Linked DNA regions of Sphaerotilus montanus. The protein of the gene in region 2 interacts with the protein of the main gene of each other region in a pairwise test. Links are inferred from orthologs where the notes say so. Each region holds a gene or a part of one and is shown on either strand. Other genes may lie near its edges.

Evidence for each region. The genes of interacting proteins can lie anywhere in the genome.
Region 1: the proteins of BDD16_RS04210 (region 2) and groL interact in binary tests that used the Escherichia coli proteins (3 or more experiments, as listed by UniProt). The link is inferred for Sphaerotilus montanus from one-to-one orthologs.

Annotation. Positions count from the first base shown.
Region 1 is NZ_JACCFH010000001.1:2,522,204-2,526,795, reverse strand. The notes cover bases 777-3,664. They hold groL (chaperonin GroEL), read right to left. Parts: upstream 3,103-3,664; coding sequence 1,450-3,102; downstream 777-1,449. Other genes in these bases: BDD16_RS11400 (DUF3422 family protein), read left to right, coding at 3,615-3,664; groES (co-chaperone GroES), read right to left, coding at 3,142-3,432; BDD16_RS11415 (pilin), read right to left, coding at 777-1,150. Outside these bases: BDD16_RS11420 (PglL family O-oligosaccharyltransferase), read right to left, coding at 1-543; more of BDD16_RS11415, read right to left, coding at 662-776; more of BDD16_RS11400, read left to right, coding at 3,665-4,592.
Region 2 is NZ_JACCFH010000001.1:954,736-959,179, reverse strand. The notes cover bases 899-3,638. They hold BDD16_RS04210 (ABC transporter ATP-binding protein), read left to right. Parts: upstream 899-1,714; coding sequence 1,715-2,563; downstream 2,564-3,638. Other genes in these bases: mlaD (outer membrane lipid asymmetry maintenance protein MlaD), read left to right, coding at 3,391-3,638; mlaE (lipid asymmetry maintenance ABC transporter permease subunit MlaE), read left to right, coding at 2,560-3,348; erpA (iron-sulfur cluster insertion protein ErpA), read left to right, coding at 1,175-1,549; BDD16_RS04220 (bactofilin family protein), read left to right, coding at 899-1,139. Outside these bases: BDD16_RS04225 (DUF6776 family protein), read left to right, coding at 1-634; more of BDD16_RS04220, read left to right, coding at 705-898; more of mlaD, read left to right, coding at 3,639-3,873; BDD16_RS04195 (MlaA family lipoprotein), read left to right, coding at 3,870-4,444. UniProt on the Escherichia coli protein: Part of the ABC transporter complex MlaFEDB, which is involved in a phospholipid transport pathway that maintains lipid asymmetry in the outer membrane by retrograde trafficking of phospholipids from the outer membrane to the inner membrane.

The DNA of each region.
Region 1 (4,592 bases), 1.6 Mb from region 2 along the record:
CCACAGCAACAGCGTGGAGAGCTGGTTCGGCTGGCGCATGTTGCCGATGGCGCGGCCGGCGATGGTGGGGAAGGAGATCAGGCGGCCATCGGCGAGTTCGGGGCGAAACACCTGCACCACGCCGACCACGACACTCAGCAGCCCGGCCACCAGCAGCGCCGTCATCAGCGGGGTGACCCAGTCGTCGATGCGACCGGCGCGGGTGGCGGCGGCCGTGGCATGCACCAGCGCACCGGCCAGCACCAGGCACGCCAGCGGCGCCAGGCGCTGGCCCCACGGCGTGCTGGACGTGAGGATGGCCGCGACCAGCAGCGCACCGGCGACCAGCAGCAGCTTCGTCGCCCCCGAGGACGGCTGTGACGAGAGGCTGGGCCGCGCGGTCAATGCCCAGACCAGCAACCAGACCCCGCAGCCACCGAAGGCCACGACCTGGTTGAAGTAGGTCGAGGTGGGCGGCATGCTGCCGGCGATCAGGAAAGGAAGCGCCACCGCCAGCAGGGCCAGTGGCAGAAAGGAGACGGGGGGGTGATCGGGCGAGGTCATGAGTGGCTGATCATAGCGAGGCCACCGTCCGGAACCCTGAAACGACAAATGCGCCCGGAGGCGCATTTGCGATTTCAAACCGTGGACAAGAGCCCAAGCCTAGCTCAGGCAAATTGCATCACGGATAGACGCCGCGGCAGGATGCCGGCAGATACTTGCCCGGGATCGTGGTGCCGTCAGCAGCCAGACCACAGCGCCAGCCAGCGATCGTCTTGCCACCATCAGCTGTACCGACCAGGGCGGTCGTGCTGCTCTGGATCGGGACCAGCGTCAGCGCGTTCGTCGTCGAAGTCAACTGATTGAGATTGCTGTGGTTAGCAACAACGGTGACGACACCGTTCGCATCGACCGCCACGCTTGTCACGAACTTGGTAGCGGTCACGCTACAGCTCGTTGGCAGCACAGCGGACACATCTGCGACGTTTGATGACTGGACCGCCTCGGTAATGCTTGTACGGCACGACGAAGCAGCCAGCACAACTTCTGAAACCTTGGCCCGGACCGTGTAGTCCTGATACGCCGGCAGCGCGACGGCGGCCAGGATGCCGATGATCGCCACGACGATCATCAGTTCGATCAGCGTGAAACCTTGTTGAACTCGCTTCATGTTGCTTCCTGCAATGGGGGTGGAGATATTTCTGCAGTGCAGGGGCCGTGCCAGCCTGGAATCACGCAGAAACGCCCTGAATCGCCCGCTGCTGCCCGGTTGGAACGACAGGAATCGGTGCTTGGCAAGCCGGTCACTGCCAAAAAATGTCACTTTGCAGGTGCGCTGAACAGGACACGTCACCCTTGTTTGCGGGGGTAACCAGCCCTTCGACAGACCGAACCAGACCAGACAAAAAAAGGGCCGCATCGCTGCGGCCCTTTTCGCTTGTGCGCTGAGCGTTGCTCAGGCAGCGGACATTACATGCCCATGCCGCCCATGTCGCCCATGCCGCCCATGCCGCCGCCGCCCATGCCGCCAGCACCGGACTCGTCCTTCGGTGCTTCAGCGATCATGCACTCGGTGGTCAGCATCAGCGATGCGACCGACGCGGCGTTCTGCAGCGCGGTGCGGGTGACCTTCGTCGGGTCCAGGATGCCCATGTCGATCATGTCGCCATAGGTGTCGTTGGCGGCGTTGAAGCCGTAGTTGCCCGAACCAGCCAGGATGGCGTTCACGACCACGCTCGGCTCGCCACCGGCGTTGGCCACGATTTCGCGCAGCGGGGCTTCGATGGCCTTCAGGACCAGCTTGATGCCGGCGTCCTGGTCCGCGTTGTCACCGGCGATGACGCCAGCAGCCTGACGCGCACGCAGCAGGGCCACGCCGCCGCCAGCCACGATGCCTTCTTCGACGGCGGCACGGGTCGCGTGCAGCGCGTCTTCGACACGGGCCTTCTTTTCCTTCATCTCGACTTCGGTGGCAGCACCGACCTTGATGACGGCCACACCGCCGGCCAGCTTGGCCACGCGCTCTTGCAGCTTCTCGCGGTCGTAGTCGCTCGACGCTTCTTCGATCTGGATGCGGATCTGCTTGACGCGCGCTTCGATGATGTCGGCGGTACCGGCGCCATCGATGATGATGGTGTTTTCCTTGCCCACTTCGACGCGCTTGGCCTGGCCCAGATCGGCCAGCGTGACCTTGTCCAGCGACATGCCGACTTCTTCGGCGATGACCTTGCCGCCCGTCAGGATGGCGATGTCTTCCAGCATGGCCTTGCGGCGGTCGCCGAAGCCCGGAGCCTTGACAGCCACGACCTTCAGGATGCCGCGGATGGTGTTCACCACCAGCGTGGCCAGCGCTTCGCCGTCCACGTCTTCAGCGACGATCAGCAGCGGGCGACCAGCCTTGGCGACTTGCTCCAGCGTCGGCAGCAGGTCACGGATGTTGGACACCTTCTTGTCGTACAGCAGCACGAAGGGGTTGTCCAGGATCGCCGACTGCTTTTCCGGGTTGTTGATGAAGTACGGCGACAGGTAGCCGCGGTCGAACTGCATGCCCTCGACGATGTCGAGTTCGTTGTCCAGCGACTTGCCGTCTTCGACGGTGATGACGCCTTCCTTGCCGACCTTGTCCATCGCCTTGGCGATGATCTCGCCGATCGACGAATCGCTGTTGGCGGAGATCGAGCCGACCTGGCTGATTTCCTTGGTGGTCGTCGTGGCCTTCGAAGCGGCCTTCAGCTGGGCAACCAGGGCGGTGACCGCCTTGTCGATGCCGCGCTTCAGGTCCATCGGGTTCATGCCGGCGGCCACGTACTTCATGCCTTCGCGCACGATGGCTTGCGCCAGCACGGTGGCGGTGGTGGTGCCGTCACCGGCGTTGTCGGAGGTCTTGGAAGCGACTTCCTTGACCATCTGCGCGCCCATGTTCTGCAGCTTGTCCTTCAGTTCGACTTCCTTGGCGACCGAGACACCGTCCTTGGTCACGGTCGGGGCGCCGAACGAGCGCTCCAGAACGACGTTGCGTCCCTTCGGGCCCAGCGTGACCTTGACCGCGTTGGCCAGGATGTTCACGCCTTCAACCATGCGGTGACGGGCGTCTGCACCAAAAATAACGTCTTTAGCTGCCATGTTCTGACTCCGGAATCTTGAATGAATGAAGGGACGGGATTACTTGCCGACGACGGCGAAGAGGTCTTCTTCGCGCATCACGAGCAGTTCGTCGCCATCAACCTTGACCGACTGGCCGCTGTACTTGCCGAACAGGACGCGATCGCCCACGGCAACGTTCAGGGCGATGAAGTCGCCCTTGTCGTTGCGCTTGCCCGGGCCGACGGCCAGCACTTCACCCTGGTCGGGCTTCTCTGCGGCGTTGTCGGGGATCACGATGCCCGAGGCGGTCTTGGTTTCTTGTTCCAGACGCTTGACGATGACGCGGTCGTGCAGAGGACGAAGTTTCATTGCATCTCCTAGATACAGAACGAATTCAGTGGGTGGGTCACTAGCACTCACCGGTGGCGAGTGCTAACAGGACTGATTATAGGAACGCTCCCGGCGCTTTCAAGAGGAGCCCCGCAGAGAAACCGCTAATCTTCTGGGGCTGCTCCCGGCCTGCCTCTCCGTGCTCCCCGCCCGACATGCCCATGAACACCCTGCCCGACGCCCGAACCGCCCTGCCCCCGGACGATGATCTCCGCGCAATCCTGCACAACGAGGTCCATGCACGGCCAACGGCCCGCATCCGGCTGCCGGCACTGGTGGTCTATGTCGCGGTCCTGAACGACGGGGTGCGCCGGGAAGACGAGTGGGCACATCTGAAGCGCCTGCCCGGCCAGGATGGTCTGCGGCTGGCGGATCTGAGCAGCAGCTTCCTGCGGATCCGCCTGGGCAACTGCACCCTCAAGTGGGAGCGCCACAGCGAGTTCACCCGCTACTCCATCGTCCAGGCACTGCCCGAGGGCGCCGGTCTGGATGCGCCGGAGTCGCCCGCGCTGGACACGCTGGCGGTCGATGCGGACTGGCTGCGCGCCATCCCCGGCCGCACGGTGGCCGCCATCAAGCTCGCCATGGTGATCGGCGACATCTCGAACGCCCCGGCGACCGCACGCCTGGGCCAGCAGTGGCTGGGCGGACGCAGCGTGGTGGCCTCGATCATGGGCACCTATGGCCACTCGATCGCGGTGACAGCCTTCCGGCTGCGCGACAGCGGCTTCGAGCACATGCTGGTGATCGCGCCGGCCAGCACCACCGAGACCCGTGCCGGCCGCATCTCGCAGCGCCTGCTGGAGCTGGAGACCTACCGCCTGATGGCGCTGCGCGGCCTGCCGGCGGCCAAGTCGCTGGCGCCGGTGCTGGGCGAGGCCGAGGCGGCGCTGGCCGACATCACCGCCCGGCTGGAGAACAAGCAGGCCACCGACCAGGAACTGCTCGACACGCTGGTGGCGCTGGCGGCCAAGGTCGAGCGCGCCACCGCGGTGCACCAGTACCGCTTCTCCGCCACGCAGGCCTACCACGCCATCGTCGGCCAGCGCATCGCCGAGCTGCGCGAGAAGCCCATCTCCGGCACGCAGGGCATCGGCGAGTTCATGCAGCGCCGGCTCACGCCCGCCATCGCGACGGTG
Region 2 (4,444 bases):
GCGCTGGCTGCTGCTGGCCTTGATGATGGGGTGCTCGGCGGCGCTGGCGCTGTGGGCGTTCGAGTTCGGCAAGGAGATCACCGGGCTGGACCACGATGCCCGGACCGAACTGGTGAGCCTGCGTGAAGAGATCTCGCGTCTGCGCGAGGAGCACGATCGGGCCGTGTCGGTGGCCAACACGGCCGACAGCCTGCTCAAGGCAGCGCAGGCTACCCAGGAAAGTCTCGCTGCCAGGGTGAAGTCGCTGGAGGCCGAAAACCTCGCGATGACACGCGATCTGGGATTCTTCGAAAAGCTCATGCCGTCGCGTGATGATGGCAAGCCACTGGCCGTGCGCGGCCTGCAGGCCAGGATCGACGGTTCGGGTCGGTTGCGTTATCTGGCGCTGCTGATGCAGGCGGTCGGTCGGTCGGGCGAGATCAAGGGCCGTTACGACCTGACGGTCACCGGTACCCAGGAGGGGCGCCCCTGGGTGCAGACCGTGACCAAGGCCAGTCAGTCATTTGAAATGAAACAGTACCAGCGCCTGGAGGGCGTGGTCGATCTGCCGCCAGGGGTCGTGGTAAAACAGCTGGAAATCAAGGTTCTGGATGCGGCAGGAAAGCTGCAGGCGTCCGAAGTCGCCCGGATGTGAACCTTGTCGTCGTCGGTCACGACCCTCTTCGCCATTGCGGCAAACCACTTTTCATTCAGGACAACATTCCATGTTCGGCTCCAAGAAACAGCCCGCCATCCGCAGCCTGATCGGTGAAGGTACCGTGATCCAGGGAACCTTGCGGTTCAGTGACGGGCTGCGGATCGATGGCGAGATCCAGGGTGACGTGGTCGCCAGCGCCAATGACACCAGCATCCTCGTGATCAGCGAGAAAGCCAAGGTCACCGGCACGGTCAAGGCGGGGCATGTCATCATCAACGGGACAGTCATCGGCCCGGTCGAATCCAACCACCTGCTGGAGTTGCAGCCCAAGGCACACATCCAGGGTGATGTCGTCTACGAGGCACTCGAAATGCACCAGGGTGCTACCATCGAAGGCGCTTTGCACCGCATCTCCTCCGGGGGGGCCGGCAAGAGCGCCGGATCGGCTGCGCTGGAGGACAAGCCTTCTCTGAAGCTGCTGGCCACGGGCAATGACAAGTAATTGATCCACTGCAAGAACGCTAACCGGAGTCGCCCATGAGCGCCGTCGCCGACATCATCGACACCCCTGAATTCGACATGCCCGCCCCGATCATCTTCACCGACAGCGCTGCTGCCAAGGTGGCCGATCTGGTCGCGGAAGAGGGCAATCCTGATCTCAAGCTGCGCGTGTTCGTGCAGGGTGGGGGCTGTTCAGGCTTCCAGTACGGATTCACGTTCGACGAGATCGTGAACGACGACGACACCGAGATGCACAAGAATGGTGTGACGCTGCTGATCGACGCGATGAGTCTGCAGTACCTGACGGGTGCCAAGATCGACTACAAGGAAGATCTGCAGGGTTCCCAGTTCGTCATCCAGAACCCCAACGCCACCACGACGTGTGGTTGCGGATCGAGTTTCTCGACCTGATCGGGCACGGCTTGCCGTACACAGGGCCGCCCTCGGGCGGCTTTGTCATTTTTGTGCAGTCGGTGCGGATCAACGCTTCTTCAAACCGATCTCCGTGCTTTCCCCTATCATCGACGGCAGTGCCGCGGGTTCCCGCGGATTGAACCTGCCGCTCGCGCCTCGCCCGTGCCACCTGTCTCGAACCCCGCACCCTCTGTCGCCGCTTCTGTCTCGCCGCTTGTCGAGTTGCGTGGCGTGACCTGTGGTTATGGTGACCGCATCATCCTGAAGGATGTGAACCTGACGGTGCCGAGAGGGTCGGTCGTGGCGTTCATGGGCACGTCGGGTGGCGGCAAGACGACCGTGCTGCGCCTGATCGGCCGCCAGCTGGGCGTGATGTCGGGTCAGGTGCTGTTCGACGGCACCGATGTCGCCGGCCTCGACCGCGCCGGTCTGATGGCGATGCGCCGGCGCATGGGCATGCTGTTCCAGTTCGGGGCCCTGTTCACCGACCTGTCGGTGTTCGACAACGTGGCGTTTCCGCTGCGCGAGCACACCGACCTGACCGAGACCATGGTGCGCGATCTGGTGCTGATGAAGCTCAACGCCGTCGGCCTGCGTGGTGCGCGCGACCTGCTGCCCAGCCAGATCTCCGGCGGCATGAGCCGGCGTGTGGCGCTGGCCCGGGCGATTGCCCTCGACCCGGACCTGATCATGTACGACGAACCCTTCGCCGGGCTCGATCCGATCTCGATGGGTGTGGCGGCCCGCCTGATCCGCGAACTGAACGATGCGCTGGGCGTGACCAGCATCGTCGTGTCGCACGACGTGGACGAGACCTTCTCGATCGCCGACCACGTGGTGTTCATTGCCAATGGCGGCATCGCAGCCCAGGGCACGCCAGACGAATTGCGCAAGACCGACGATCCGCTGGTGCGGCAGTTCGTCGATGCCGCGCCGGACGGTCCGGTGCGCTTCCACTATCCCGCCACCTCGGTCGGCGAAGACTTCGGCTTGCGTGGAGGTGAACGATGAGCGGCATCGCGGACATGCTGTCGGCGATCGGGCAGTCGGTGCGCGGCAGCCTGACCGACATCGGCGAGGCCACCCGCCTGATGGGGCGCCTGGTGGCCCTGATGCCCGCGGCGCTGGCCCGGTTCCGGCTGGTGGCGGACCAGATCTTCTTTCTGGGCAATTACTCGCTGGCCATCATCTCGGTGTCCGGGCTGTTCGTCGGCTTCGTGCTCGGGCTGCAGGGCTATTACACGCTGCAGCGCTATGGTTCGTCCGAGGCGCTCGGGCTGCTGGTGGCGCTGTCGCTGGTGCGGGAACTGGGCCCGGTGGTGACCGCGCTGCTCTTTGCCGGTCGGGCCGGCACGGCACTCACGGCCGAGATCGGCCTGATGAAGTCGGGCGAGCAACTCGCCGCGATGGAAATGATGGCCGTCGATCCCGTGCTGCGGGTGCTCGCACCGCGCTTCATCGGGGGCCTGATCGCCATGCCGCTGCTGGCGGCGGTGTTCAGCGCCGTGGGCATCACCGGTGGCTGGCTGGTGGGCGTGATGCTGATCGGGGTCGATTCCGGGGCATTCTGGTCGCAGATGCAGAGTGGGGTCGATGTCTTCAAGGACGTCGGCAACGGCGTCATCAAGAGCATGGTCTTCGGGCTGACGGTGACCTTCGTGGCGCTGTTGCAGGGCTATTTCTGCCAGCCGACCCCCGAAGGCGTGGCGCGTGCGACGACCCGCACGGTGGTGATGTCCTCGCTGGCCGTGCTGGGTCTGGACTTCGTGCTCACCGCGCTGATGTTCTCGATCTGAAGTTCCAGGACTGAATCCGAATTCGTAGCAGAGGAAAACAACATGCAGAAATCCCGTCATGACCTCTGGGTGGGCCTGTTCGTGGTGATTGGCGCAGCAGCTCTGCTGTTCCTGGCGCTCAAGGCTGGCAACCTGCTGAGCCTGTCGTTCGAACCGGTGTACCGGGTGTCCGCACGCTTCGACAACATCGGGGGCCTGAAGGCCCGCGCGGCGGTCAAGAGTGCCGGTGTCGTGGTCGGCCGGGTCACGCGCATCAGCTTCGATGACAAGTCCTTCCAGGCGACCGTCGAGATGGAGATGGAGCAGCGCTTCGCCTTCCCCAAGGACAGCTCCGTCAAGATCCTCACCGCCGGTCTGCTCGGCGAGCAGTACCTGGGCATCGAGCCCGGGGCTTCCGACAAGACGCTGCTGGCGGGCGATGTGATCACGCAGACGCAGTCGGCGGTGGTGCTGGAGACGCTGATCAGCCAGTTCCTGTTCAACAAGGCGGCCGATGCGAGCAACGCACCGGCCGGCAAGCCATGAGGCGGTCATTGTCGGCGCTGCTGTGCAGCGTGGTGTTGCTGGCGGGGTGCGCCACGGCGCAGCGTCCTGACCCGCTGGAGCCGATGAACCGCAAGGTGTTCGCCTTCAACGAGGCGGTCGACAAGGCGGTGCTCAAGCCGGCCGCGCAGGTCTACGAGGCGGTGCTGCCGTCGCCGGTGCAACTGGTGGTGTCGAATTTCTTCGGCAATGTCCGGGACGCCTGGTCGGCCGTGAACCTGTTCCTGCAAGGGCGGATCGCGGATGGCTTCAGCGACGTGATGCGCTTCGGCACGAACACCGTGTTCGGCTTCGGCGGCGTGATGGATGTCGCCACGGAACTCGGCTTCGAGCGCCACGGCGAGGACTTCGGTCAGACGCTCGGGCGCTGGGGTGTGCCCACTGGTGCCTACATCGTCTGGCCGATCCTCGGCCCGTCCACGGTACGCGACTCGATCGGGTTGCCGGTGGACATGAAAGCGTCCCCTGAAGCCCTGGTGTCGGTCTCGCTGACCCGCAACACGATGACCGGTCTCCGCCTGGTCAGCACCCGGGCGGGGCTGTTGTCGGCCAC